DNA from 3 places in the Salinicoccus bachuensis genome. Region 2 is predicted to be linked to each of the others. Evidence: riboswitches for the same ligand, from Rfam matches in the RefSeq annotation. Region 2 holds a riboswitch; each other region holds the start of a gene.
The links. A riboswitch is a leader RNA that binds a small molecule or an ion and turns the genes downstream of it on or off. The one in region 2 is predicted to bind S-adenosylmethionine.
Positions count from the first base shown of each region.

Region 1 (4,523 bases), 480 kb from region 2:
GTTTGAAGAACTGATGCAGACGATCAATATGCTGCTTGATATCGAAAAGAAAACAGCGGCAGGAAAACAGATCGTCCAGCAATAAAATTAAGGAGGGATGGCCATGAATGAACATGAAAAATTGAGGCATAGGATCGATGAGCTGGATGCAGAACTGATTGCGTTATTTGAAGCACGAATGGAAGTTGCAAGCCATATTGCCGAATACAAATTGGAAAATGACATTCCCGTGTTTGATGAAACGCGGGAAGAGCAGGTCGTTTGTAAAAATGTAGGAAGGTTACAGGACCAAAGCTTGGAGATTTATGCAGACTCGTTTTTCAGGCACCTCATGGCACTCTCCAGAAAACGGCAACATGAAAACCTTAGGAATTACACAATCTCCCATAAACTATAAAGAATAGCCTGCGATAATATCGCAGGCTATTCTAATTCTGTCAGGTCATAATAGGTGTTCTGGTATGTTTCATTGATCCAGTTGCTGAAAAGAAGATGTCCATGGCTTTTCCAACTGAATATAGGCGCAGCTGTCGGGTTGTCCTCGGGGAAGTAGTTGTGGGGAATGGCAATCTCACGGCCGCCTGCCAGATCGCGGTCATATTCATTCTTCAGTGTATCCCGTTCGTATTCCAGATGACCAAATATGAACAGGTCACGTTGATCCTCTGTACTCAGGATGTCCGGACCGAATTGCGGATGTGATGTGAGGATGTTCAAGTCATCAATATCCTCTATTGCCTCCATATCAATCTGTGTATGCCGCGACTGGGGCACCTGGTAGACATCATCAAATCCCCTTAGAAGCGGATGGGTGGGTATCAGGTTGTTGTAGTCGAATACTCCGAACAGTTTGGTCGGCAATATGGATTTCTGTATGCCAAAGTAGTGGTTGAGAGCAAACTGTGCCCCCCAGCAGATGAAGAACCTGGAGAATACATGGGTCCTCGACCACTCGATGATATCACGCAGTTCTTCAATATAATCCACCTGGTCAAAATCGAGCTTCTCTACCGGCGCTCCTGTGACAATCATGCCATCGTACCGCCGGTTGCGTACCTCTTCCAGATTATGATAGTACTTCTGAAGATGGCTGGTCGGCGTATTCCTGCTGTGGTGTGTACTCATATACATGAAGTCGACATCGATCTGCAGCGGTGTATTCCCGAGCAGCCGCAAAAGGTGAAGTTCCGTTTCTTCCTTTTTGGGCATCAGGTTCAAAATAAGCATGCGAAGCGGGCGTATATCTTGCGTATGCGCCCGGGTCGCTTCTATGGTATATACATTTTCCTTATGGAGGCGCTCCCGGACCGGGAGGCCTTCAATGATTTTAATAGGCATTTAAATCGCATCCAGACCTTTTTTTAGATCGTCTATGATGTCATCCACATGCTCCAGGCCGACAGACAGGCGGATCATTTCCGGCCTTACGCCACCTGACAACTGTTCATCTTCCTTAAGCTGGGAGTGGGTTGTGGAAGCCGGGTGGATGACGAGTGACTTGGCGTCTCCAACATTGGCAAGCAGTGAAAAGAGTTCGAGGGATTCTATGAATGTCTTGCCGGCTTCATATCCGCCTTTGACACCGAATGTAAATATGGAAGAGGCACCTTTTGGAAGATACTTCTGCTGTAGTCCATGATACTCGCTGGACTCAAGGCCTGCATAGTCGACCCATTCCACTTTATCATGGTTTTCCAGGAATTTGGCAACCGTCTTTGCATTCTCCACATGCCTCTCCATCCGTAGTGACAACGTTTCAATCCCTTGCGTAAGGAGGAATGCATTGAACGGAGAAAGTGCTGCGCCGGTATCCCTGAGCAGGGTGGTACGGATTTTGAATGCATAGGCAGCAGGTCCGAACGCATCAGTGAAGACAAGATCATGGTAGGACGCATCCGGTTCTGTCAGACCCGGAAACTTCCCGTTGTCCCAATTGAAGTTTCCGCCATCGACGATTACCCCTCCGATTGAAGTGCCATGGCCGCCAAGGAATTTTGTAGCTGAATGAACAACAACATGTGCGCCGTGCTCAATCGGGCGGCAGAGATACGGAGTGGCGAATGTATTATCCACGATAAGTGGTACGCCATTATCCTCTGCAATTTTCGCCAATGCTTCCAAATCTTCCACATTGCCTTCCGGGTTGCCGATGGTTTCTACAAAGATCGCCTTCGTATTCTCCTTGATTTCACGTGAAACATTTTCAGGATCTTTCGAATCAACAAGACTTGTTTCAATGCCGAACTTTTTGAATGTGTGGGTGAATAGTGTATGAGTGCCCCCATACAGGCTGGCGGAGGAGACAATGTGGTCTCCGGTGCTTGCTACAGCCTGGATGGCATATGTAATGGCAGCCATACCGGACGCAACACCAAGGCCAGCGACGCCGCCTTCGAGCTCTGCAACACGTGTTTCCAAAGCGGCAGTTGTCGGATTCATGATACGCGTGTATATATTGCCTGTATCCTGCAGGCCGAACAGTTCTGCAGCATGCTTCGTATCATCAAATACATAGGAAGTCGTCTGATAGATGGGAAGGGCGCGTGAATTTGTGGTGGGATCCACTTCTTGTCCGGCGTGAAGCTGTTTTGTCTCGAAACGGTGATTCTCTGTCATTGTTCATTCCTCCAGTTATATATTATAAAAAAGAGCCTGCCCAAAGATTAAGGGAGACTCTCGAGTCACTCATCTTTCAGGAACGTACCTGTTGGATTTAGCACCTTACCTAAAAGGTTGCCGGGCTTCGCAGGGCCAATCCCTCCACCACTCTGGATAAGCAAATATTTGATTAGGGACTATGTTACTATAAGGTCAGTTAATTTGTCAAATACTTTTAAAAATTTAAATAATGGAAAGGGTGAGGCATATGTACGATGTTCTGGTCGTCCTGTTGATGATTGTGGCACTTCTTCTTTTCACTTTGAGCCGTCTTCAACTGAACAGGACCAGAAAAAGTATGACTGCCGAGAATTATGCTGAAGAACTTCATCACCGGGTTTTGAAAGATCGTAGGGCGGGGAAGACAAGAGGGGAGATTATCGAAGTGCTGAAGAAGGACTACGGACTGGATCAGCATGAAGCGGAGTACATATATCATCGTACGGCAGGTACACGAAAGGAGAATGACTGATGAAAATTGTGCAACCCGAACCTCTGAAATATGAAAGTGGTCCCAGAGCAGTTATGCTACTGCATTCTTTTACAGGAACTGTCAGGGATGTAAAGCCATTGGCGCAGCATCTTTATCAGCATGAATATACTGTCCATGTCCCGAGTTTTGAAGGGCATGGCATGGGACCTTCAGAGCTCGTCCGGACCGGCCCCTCCGACTGGTGGCAGAATGTCATGGACGGATATCATTTCCTCAAGGATAAGGGGTATGAAAACATCGCAGTTGGCGGCGTATCCCTTGGGGGTGTATTGGCTCTCAGGGCAGCAGAGCAGCTTGGAGATATCAATGGTGTTGTGAGCATGTCTGTGCCGCAGGGCAAGGATGTCGAAGATATAAACAGGAGGGTACTGAACTATACGAAGAATTTCTTGGAGTTTACCGGAGAAGTCGACGAAAAAATCAAGGAGGCAGTCGAGTACTACAGGGATAATCCAATGGACAGTCTGGAGGATTTCCGGAAGCTGATCGATGAAGTGCATGAGAATCTGGGGTACATTGATGTTCCTGTAGCGGTCAAATACGGAGAAAAGGATGCGGAATTATACATGGAGAGCGCGAAAAGTATATATGAAAGCATCGGTCATAATGAAAAGGAAATCCAGTCTTATGGAAACACCGGCCACCTGATGACGAGAGGCAAGGACCAGGAGATGCTTTTTGAAGATATCCAGAAATTCTTTGACGCGCTCGACTGGCAGTGATGAATATGAATTGCTGCAGCGGAGATTTTCTTCATTTGCCAACACATCGCAATAAGTTTAATATGAAGTTACTGTGTTTTAAAAATTTTAAGAGAATTTGGAGTGGTCAAATTGCAGAATTTCAGACAGGCCTTGAAAATAGGCTTTGCCTATACGGGGGTAGTAGTTGGAGCTGGGTTCTCCACGGGACAGGAGATACTCCAGTTTTTCACCAATAATGGTGCAATGAGTGTCTTTGCAATATTACTTTCCGGTCTTTTGATCCTTTTTACAGGGAAGTGGACGGCGGACGTCGGCTTCGATATCAAGGCGGAATCCCATGTGGATTCCCTTCTGAACATGTTCGGCAATACATTCGGCCGGATTATCGACATTGTGCTTGCGTTTTTCCTATACGGAGTGGCCGTGATCATGTTTGCAGGTGCAGGCTCGACATTTTATGAGAGTTTCGGCGTAGCACCATGGATCGGTTCGCTGATACTGATCATCGGTGTCTATATTACATTGAATATGGGCTTCAACCGGATCGTACTGGCGCTGGGGGCCATTACACCATATCTGCTTGCGCTCGTGGTGATCATTGCTGTTGTCAATTTCCTGAACCCCGCTGTGTCACTCGGTGAAGTGGATCAGTATGCACAGCCCGGCGA
Region 1 covers NZ_CP138333.2:133,982-138,504, forward strand. Annotated here, with positions in the region: gene aroF (3-deoxy-7-phosphoheptulonate synthase) at 1-85, shown strand, start outside; gene RQP18_RS00640 (chorismate mutase) at 104-397, shown strand; gene RQP18_RS00645 (homoserine O-succinyltransferase) at 424-1,338, opposite strand; gene RQP18_RS00650 (O-acetylhomoserine aminocarboxypropyltransferase/cysteine synthase family protein) at 1,339-2,616, opposite strand; SAM riboswitch class I at 2,683-2,779, opposite strand; gene RQP18_RS00655 (hypothetical protein) at 2,867-3,130, shown strand; gene RQP18_RS00660 (alpha/beta hydrolase) at 3,130-3,873, shown strand; gene RQP18_RS00665 (YkvI family membrane protein) at 3,985-4,523, shown strand, end outside.
Region 1: linked by a shared signal. The riboswitch ahead of RQP18_RS00650 (O-acetylhomoserine aminocarboxypropyltransferase/cysteine synthase family protein) and the one ahead of RQP18_RS11550 (Na+/H+ antiporter NhaC family protein) in region 2 are both predicted to bind S-adenosylmethionine.

Region 2 (4,523 bases):
AGGGAATATCCTGCGTATGAAGTCAGGTGAATAGTGGGAGAGCTGGCATGCTCTGACGACAGCACGGGCAGACGTTTCCGAAAATTCGAGGCGTGCTGTGATGACGGCGGCGAGTTCCGCCGCTTCCTTCGACCGGGCATATGCTGCTTCGTCCATTTCCTGTACGGCCAGGTGCAGTGCTTCCGACTTCTCTTCTTCAACGTGTGTTTCCCTATGGCCGGTGAGCTGGAGGGAGACGCCGCCGATGATGGAGAGGGTCTGGAGGAATGCAATGTGCTCCTGCAAGTCGAGTTCTGCTGCATTCCCGATGCCGACTGAAAGGACCCCCTGCACTTCATTGCCGTATGCCAGTGGGCATTCTATCGCCTGCTGTCCGTTCGGCAGGGTGACGACATAAGGTTCTCCATCTGTTTCATCAGGCAGCTGCGAGAGCTGTCGTGTCCGTTCCATCATCGATCTGACATACTGGCTGACTTCCCCGTCGTAGCTCCCCCGGGTGACGAGCTTCCCCTTTCCACTCTTATTGTCCCTGATGAGGATGAGTGAAAAGGGCCCTTCGACAAGGTTGATGCTGATGTCGAGCAGAATCAGTATCATACGCCTCGGATCCGGGGTGGAGGCCATCAGCCTGCATATCTCCACAAGTGAAGTCAGACGGGACAGCTGCTGTGAATTCTCTTCCCGCAGCCCTTCCACCAGCAGGCTCGATTCAGTGAGTATGGAGGTCATCTGCATGAGCGTCTTCGTTGAAGCACTTGCCCGCTTCTTCGAAAAGCTGCCTCCGAACAGCACAGCGACCGAACCATCGTGCATCCGTGCCGTGTCTGTAAACAGAAGCTGTGGCCGCTGCTCCAGGGAGGAGAATATCCTAGACCGCCTGTCCCGGCCGATGTCCTCCCAGTATCCCGGCGCTTCCGTCAGGGCAGTCCTTCCGAGGAATCCTTCCCCAACGATGAACTGCTTCCCTTTGAGTGTCCCGGCTTCCTTCCCGATGATGTTGGTTACAGTATAGACATCCTCCCCGGTCTGTTCGGCAATCCCCAGGAACTCGATTTCTCCACCATCTTCAGTCACTTGCGAAAAGAGTTCGGCACTCGCCGCCTCATGCTGCTGCACAGATTTTCTGAGCCTGTCGAGACTGAGGCTGGACAATGGCGTGACATCGGTCTGCTGCAGGCATAATGCAGTCACCTCAGCGATCCTGCCGGCAAGCTGGAGCCACTCGCTTCTATTGTCTTCGTCGAGGACGGGCACCGTCTCATATGCTTCGTCCTGCGTGTCGGCCTCTGTGTCCTGTTCCACCAGGACACCTGCCCACAGATAGTGGGACGTCCCCTCGCCATCCATGACAGGCGCTGCCATGATATGGATGCCCGAGGATATCTCATACATGAGCGGGCGGTTGATGCGCCCACCATGCTTGAGTATATTTTCCATTTCGTTCAATAGTCCTTCTTCCAGCATTGTACTGCACAGTCTGTTGTCGCCTTCGACCGAAGTGAGCACCTCCCCTTCCCTGTCGGTGAGGAAAAATGTCAATCCATACTGTGAAGCAAATGTCTGCTGGACCTTTTCCAACAATTCGATTGCTGAAGCCATCATTACCATCTCCAGTGCAGTTTATCTTGGGTTGTACCAGTATGGCGAAACGTACATAAGGGTTTACTTAAACCTTTACCCAGAGACACTAGAAACATGTAGAATAGATGGAAATGAATTCAAATTGTGTCAAGTGCTCTCACCAGTGCTTTCCCGATTTCTTCGGAAGGGCTCCTACTGTCGAACTCGAGTTTCTCACCATTGATGAAAACAGTCGGAACAACTGAAATTGAACGCTCCAGTGCCTCTTTCGTAATATCGAGGCTCAGGTTCATCGTACTCCGCTGCTCCTGACAGCCATACTCCTGCTCCATCATCTGTTCTATTTCGCCGCTGTCGAGATGCGCCCATTCACCCTGTGTAAGGAACAGGGACTTCATGATTTCATACGCTTCATTCGGCTGGTTGTAGTCTATGAAAAGGTTCGCTATCGTTCCGTGAAGCAGCCTCACCTTCGGTTTGTCATAGTGCTTCACGGTGTACTTCACTTCCCCCGCTTCGACACGTGGCATCACAGCTTCATGAGCCGCCAGGAAAAAGTTCACGCAGTACGGGCAGGCGGTATTCAGAAACACTTCAACGTGCTTTTTCGCCCCATCCCGGCCAAAGCTCAAAGGTGGTGCATATTCCATACTCATGGTCTTCCCCTCCAATATTTTACTTTTGTCATTCAAGTATAGAGTAACTCGCAATGGTTGTGAAGATTCATTCATGCTGTGCTCTGAATTATTTAAATAAAGCGCCTCCCCCTGTTGACAGTGCCGGGAAAAGGCGGTAAAGTTTGTCTTAAATTAAATTGAGATGATTCTTATCCAGAGAGGTGGAGGGACTGGCCCTTTGAAGCCTCGGCAACAGCCCAACCGGTCCTGTGCCAATTCCAGAAGCGCAATGCTTGAAGATAAGAAGAGATGTATTCCTGCCCTCTTCTTCTATGAAGTGGGCTTTTTTGTTTCTCATAATCATCATCAAACCATTGGAGGCTTTCCATCATGAAGGATAATACACGGGGCAATCCGCTTGCACTGCTCCCCCTGCTTGTTTTTGTTGCCCTATTCATCGGTACCGGCATCATCGCCCGGGACTTCCAGGCAATGCCGATCACAGTTGCGGTCATCATCGCCATCGTTGCAGCGATGTTCCTGAAACCGAAAGACCGGCTGAATGAAAAGATCGGCATCCTGACCCGAGGTGCCGGCCGGGAGAACATCATGCTGATGGTGCTCATCTTCCTGCTCGCCGGTGCATTCTCACAGGTTGCAGAAAACATGGGCGCTGTGGAATCCACAGTCAATCTCGGCCTGTCACTCCTGCCGAGCAGCCTGCTGCTGATCGGGCTGTTCATCATCTGCTGCTTCATCTCCATTTCAATGGGGACATCTACAGGCACGGTCGTGGCACTCGCCCCCATCGCCATCGGTATTGCCGGACAGACGGACCTGCCACTCGCACTGGCACTTGCCACGGTCATCGGCGGCGCCATGTTCGGGGACAATCTGTCGGTCATTTCCGATACGACGATCGTTTCCACCCAGTCCCAGGAAGTCAAAATGGCCGACAAGTTCAAGACGAATTTCTTCATTGTATTGCCGGGCGCAATCGCGACGGTCATCATACTCTGGTTCATTTCATCCGGACAGACCACAACACCTGCGACAGATCTCGACTACAGCCTGGTCAAGGTCCTGCCCTATCTCGCCGTCCTGGTGATCGCCCTGCTCGGTGTCAACGTACTGATTGTGCTGGCAGGGGGCATCGTATTTGCCGGTCTGGTCGGCGTCCTTGACGGCTCCTATACATTCACATCATTCGTCGCCGCTGCCGGGGAAGGCATCGGCAACATGCAGAACATCGCCATCATCGCCATCCTGATCGGCGGGCTCATTGCGCTGATCCAGCACTACGGGGGCATCGACTACCTGCTCCACTTCATCACCAGCAGAATCCGTTCCAGAAAGGGTGCGGAATTCGGAATCGCCGCACTCGTCAGTGCAACAGACCTGAGCACAGCCAACAATACAATTTCCATCATCATCACCGGGCCACTGGCCAGGGACATTGCCGACGAATATGGTGTCGACCGGAGGAAGTCGGCGAGTGTGCTCGACATCTTCGCCGCCGCCTTCCAGGGGCTCATCCCCTACGGCGGACAGATGCTTGCCGCGGCAGGACTGGCTGCCATTTCTCCAGTCGCGATGATTCCATACTCCATCTATCCCGCGATGCTGCTGATCTGCGGCATCATCGCGATACTCATCGGTTTCCCGAGGAAACTGAATGCGTGATGGGATGAATGAAGAACGCCGGGTGATTGGAGAGAGGCTCTGCTGTGAATCGACCATCGCAGGTCGAACGACGGCAAGTTGAGTAAAACAGCACCCCCATTCACCCAAAAAAACCTGATCCTCTGAGGATCAGGTTTTTTCTTTCACTTCAAAACTATTCAGGCTGTGTCATTTCAAGCGCAGTATGGACCATCATTTTCACGCCATCGATGAAGCTGTCTTCGTCGATGCCGAACTTCGGATGGTGGTGCGGATATTCCATATCCTTCTCCCTGTTCCCTGCGCCGATCCAGGCGTAGGTTGCCGGGATGATGCGGGAGAAGGCAGCGAAGTCCTCCCCGCCCATGGCGAGCGGATATTCAAATACTTTATCTCCAAATTCCTCTGTAGCCATCTTTCTGATCCTGTCTGTAACCGTGTCTTCATTCACTACCGCGGAATAGCCATAGTTGAATGAAAAGTCGTAGGTTGCACCATACATGGCACAGACGCCGTCGATCGCCTTTTCCATCCGTTCCCTGACCGTTTCACGTGTTTCGTCATTGATGGTGCGGATGCTGCCTTCGAGCACCGCACTGTCCGGGATGATGTTCTTCGCACTGCCGGAATGAAATTTCGTCGTCGAGATGACTGCGGAATCGA
Region 2 covers NZ_CP138333.2:2,267,657-2,272,179, forward strand. Annotated here, with positions in the region: gene RQP18_RS11540 (helix-turn-helix transcriptional regulator) at 1-1,602, opposite strand, end outside; gene RQP18_RS11545 (thioredoxin domain-containing protein) at 1,719-2,237, opposite strand; SAM riboswitch class I at 2,405-2,504, shown strand; gene RQP18_RS11550 (Na+/H+ antiporter NhaC family protein) at 2,589-3,881, shown strand; gene RQP18_RS11555 (M20 metallopeptidase family protein) at 4,036-4,523, opposite strand, start outside.

Region 3 (4,523 bases), 110 kb from region 2:
TCCAAAAGGAAGGTGAATGCCATGAAATACGGCGAAAAAGAGATTACAGCATTTTTCCACGAACTCGACCGGAGCAGGTTCATGGACCGGCATAAGGAGGAAGCTGGAATGGATGTGCCCTTCCCCATCGGGCATGGGCAGACGATATCCCAGCCCTCCCTTGTCCTTGAGATGACCCTCCGCCTCGACCTTGAATCCGACAGCAAGGTGCTGGAGGTCGGCACCGGTTCCGGCTTCCAGACGGCACTTTTGGCAAAATTTGCTGCAAGCGTGTATACGGTCGAAAGAATCAGGGCACTTCATGACAGCTCCAAGGAAAAACTGGCTGCAGAGGGATTCTCCAACATCCATTTCCACTATGGGGATGGCAACCTCGGCTGGGAGGCACACGCGCCATATGACAGGATCATGGTGACTGCCGCCGCCAAGGAAATTCCCCCTGTCCTCGTCAGCCAGCTGGCGCCCGGCGGAAAGATGGTCATCCCCGTCGGTGACACGTTCGACCAGGAACTCAGGCTCGTCGAAAAGGACAAAGATGGCGGAATCAATACTTCCTTCATCGAACATGTAAGGTTCGTCAGGCTCAAAAAAGATAAAGAATAGTCCGTCCCACTTCCCTTGATGTATTTGTTGCTATACTATATAGTGTATAACAATACATACTAGGAGGATATGAAATGACGACAGACGTACTCTACAAACAGTCCTACAAGAACCGCCTCGGTGAAATCAACAAGCTTGCCCCGGAAGCCGCAAAAGCATTCGGACAGTTCGACCAGAAAGCGATGGCGGAAGGCGTACTCCCTGCCAAACTGAAGGAGCTCATCGCTGTGGCAGTGGCCCATGTGACCGGCTGCCCATACTGCATCGATATCCATGTCAAGAACCTGAAGAAGCTCGACGGCTCCAAAGAGGAGATGGCGGAATCCATCATGGTCGCCACTGCCCTCAAGGCAGGCTCAGCATATGCCCACAGCATCAATGCACTGAATGCCTATGATGGAAACGAAGACGACAGCCTCTATGCCAAAGGGGACCTGAAGAACCTCGCACAGCTCAATAAGGTCACACCTGAAATCAACAAGGCATTCCAGCAGTTCGATGCTGCTGCCATGCAGGAAGGCGCGCTCACAGCAAAAGAGAAAGAAATCATCGCTGTCGCCATCGCCCATGTGACCGGCTGCCCATATTGCATCGAAATCCATACGGGAAATGCTAAAAAGATGAATGTCACGAAAGAGGAGATTGCCGAATCCATCTTCGTCGCAACAACATTGAAAGCCGGTTCGGCATATGCCCACGGCATCAATGCACTGAACGCCTATGATGAATAGATGAAAAGAGCCTCATCCATACAATATGGATGAGGTATTTTTATATCATCTATCTATGGCTGCCCGCTTCCTCTTTCCCTACCGTTTCAAGCTCACGGCCAAGGAACTTCGCAAGTTCAAGCATGCCGTATTGGCCGGCTTCGGCTTCTGCATCACTGTTGTAGTTTGTATTCGTGTTGATATCGTAAGTGTAGAGGTTTCCGTCTTCATCCTGGATGAATTCTATGCCTGCAACATTGATGCCGTTGTTTGCGAGCACCTTCTTATAATTTTCAAGGATCGGATGGTGGAAATCCTTGATGATCCTGAATTTCGGGGTGCCTTCTTCCTCCTGCTCCCCTGCCGGACAGAACAGATCCTCTATGGAACACGCATCCGCCGGGCACAGTTCGAATCCTTCGGACGTGTCGACACGGACGGCATAGACGAATTCACCACCGACGAATTCACAGCGCGTAATGGAGGCGTCCGGTGATTTGATGTAGTCCTGGAGCAGTGTCACACCATCCACCGGCTCCTCGAATGCCTCGCTTCCGACATATGCTTCAAGGGCTTCGATGGAATCGAACAGCTGGACACCGAGACCTTTGCCTGCACGGTTATGCTTCGTGATGAAGGATTTCCCCTCAAACCGTTTCGCCGCTTCCAGGATCTGGTCCTTGCCGACAGCAGCCACGGTATTCGGCGTCTTTACGCCATATTTTTCAAGCTCCAGGTATTGGGACACCTTGCTCACTTCCAATTGCAGGGCCCGGCTGCCGTTGATTACCGTACGCCCGTGGTACTCAAGCCACGCAAGGACAGCATTCGTGAGCTCCGGAGAATAACGGTTGCCCCGTGTGTGTGAAGATGCGCTGATCCTGTTGTAGAAGACCCCTTCCGGCGGCTCTGCAGTCAGATCCACCTTGCCCTCTGACAGGAGCCAGTCCTCGTAGGGCAGCCCCAGTTCATCCAATCGCTTGAAAAGGTGATCGGTCCATTCAGGGTTTTCGTGCAGTACATATATTTTAGCCATGCTACATCACTCCTTCAGTATTCATAAAACACAACTTATCTGCGTATGCTGCACCTATAAAGACAGAAGCCCTTTTCGGATAGGAAAAGAGCTTCTGACAATCTATATCTCTTCTCATCTTCCAGGCACAGACCTGATGGAATTGGCACAGTATTCATAAGGAACCCGCTGCCGAAGCTTCGTCGGGCCATCTCCCTCTGCTTCTCTGGATAAGAATCAATTCATATTAAGTTGATAGGTTAAAGAATATTCTATGCCATAATCCATGGATAGTCAATAGGAACAGCCTAAATTCAAAAAGGATGCGGTTAACACGGAAGAGAACACTGCAGCAATCCGCATGGTGCTTGCCCCCTCTCCGGGTGGATAGAGCCCATGAGAAGATATATAACTTCGCAAACAGCAAATATCCTCCAGGACCATGGTCCCGGAGGATATTTTTTATTACTTCACCGCTTCCGGCAGTTCAATTTCACCAACATCATTGAATGACGTGAATTCGACATCGCCTGACAATGCATAATCCCCTTCGGCATCTTCACCTTCGGCATCATAATCGATGGACTGGATGAGCGCGTCTTCCTTACCCACCACAATCTCTACATCATTCTGTATGGCAGAAGTATCGATGGCACCGAATTCCACGGCGAAGAGCGTTTCGAATGTCTTGAACACTTCTTCACTCTCTCCATCAATCGTATAGATGACCTGATCGTCCTCCTCTGTAGATTCCAGTTCGTCCTTGATATCCGCAAACGAGAGGACTGCATTTTCGTACGTCACATGATAGAGCTGCTCGGCACCGACGGAATCAGAAATATCGATCCAATCCGTGCCATTGTTGTAGTACGTCTTTCCATCCTTGGAAATCGTGCGGTCCTCGCCTTCAGATTTCAGATGGAGTGATGGCGGGTCGCCGTCCTTGAACCGTACATCGGCTTCAAGCATTTCCGGCGCTCCGCCATCGACAACCGCCTCAAGATCAAGGACAGCCTGATAGCTCTCAATTTCCCCGGCCTTCTCCACGACTGCAGAAAGTGCTTCATCGTCCGTCTCTATATCAGACAATGAACGCTCCGTCTCGCGCGATTCCTGTGTCGCCTCTTCTGATGTTTCATCTATATTATCCTGCGTTTCCTCCTCCTGGCAGCCGGCCAGAATGGCTGTTGCAGTGAGGGTCGCGAACAGATATTTTGAAACCTTCATATTCCCTTGCTCCTTAGAACGCTGATTTTTCATAAATCATATCATGGATCATTTCAATTCACTAACAATATGCTAGTGGCTGACACGCCGCCTCGGCTTCTTTCCCGATTGCCTGCGCATCTCCTGGATGCGGCTGAAGGTGTAGATGGCAAGGCCACTCCATATCAGGATATAGGCCACTGTATGGATGTCCGTGAATGCTTCGTCATACATGAAGACACCGATCAGCAGCATGATCGTCGGCGCGAAGTACTGAAGGATGCCAATCAGGGACAGGCGGATGCGCTGGGCCCCGAGCGAGAACAGGAGCAGCGGAATGGCTGTAATCACCCCTGTGCCGATCATGACCAGACTGTCTGCATTGATGCCGAAGTTCCCCCCGCCACTGCCTTCAAGGAACAGTATGTATATGAGGGCGAATGGCGCAAGGACAAACGTTTCAACAGCCAGTGCGAATACCGCGTCCATATTGATGACCTTCTTGATCAGACCATAGATACTGAACGACAGCGCCAGGGTAAGAGAAATCCATGGCGCGGAGCCGAGACCCACCGCCAGGTATGTAACACCGAGGAAGACGATGATGATTGCCATCCATTGTGACTTTGAGAACCGTTCTCCAAGGATGACGAAACCGATTAATATGCTGATCAATGGATTGATGTAGTAGCCGAGGCTTGCATCCAGAATATGTCCGTTATTCACCGCGATGATGTACAACAGCCAGTTGGTGGTGATGACAGTCGAAGCGGCGAACAGTGCAACGATTTTCTTCCTGTCGCGGAAGATGAATTTCAGGTCCTTGTAGAACAGGTGCATCCTGTTGGTGACAAGGATGAATACAATCATGAATACGAAGGCCCACAGGACCCTGTGTGCGATTAGTTCATAGGAGGAGATATGTTCAACCTGCTTCCAGTAGATGGGCAGGAACCCCCATATCAGATACGCCCCGAGGGCAAAAATTA
Region 3 covers NZ_CP138333.2:2,158,214-2,162,736, forward strand. Annotated here, with positions in the region: gene RQP18_RS11035 (protein-L-isoaspartate(D-aspartate) O-methyltransferase) at 22-603, shown strand; gene RQP18_RS11040 (carboxymuconolactone decarboxylase family protein) at 678-1,334, shown strand; gene RQP18_RS11045 (ATP-grasp domain-containing protein) at 1,384-2,349, opposite strand; SAM riboswitch class I at 2,461-2,565, opposite strand; gene RQP18_RS11050 (hypothetical protein) at 2,794-3,555, opposite strand; gene rarD (EamA family transporter RarD) at 3,628-4,523, opposite strand, start outside.
Region 3: linked by a shared signal. The riboswitch ahead of RQP18_RS11045 (ATP-grasp domain-containing protein) and the one ahead of RQP18_RS11550 (Na+/H+ antiporter NhaC family protein) in region 2 are both predicted to bind S-adenosylmethionine.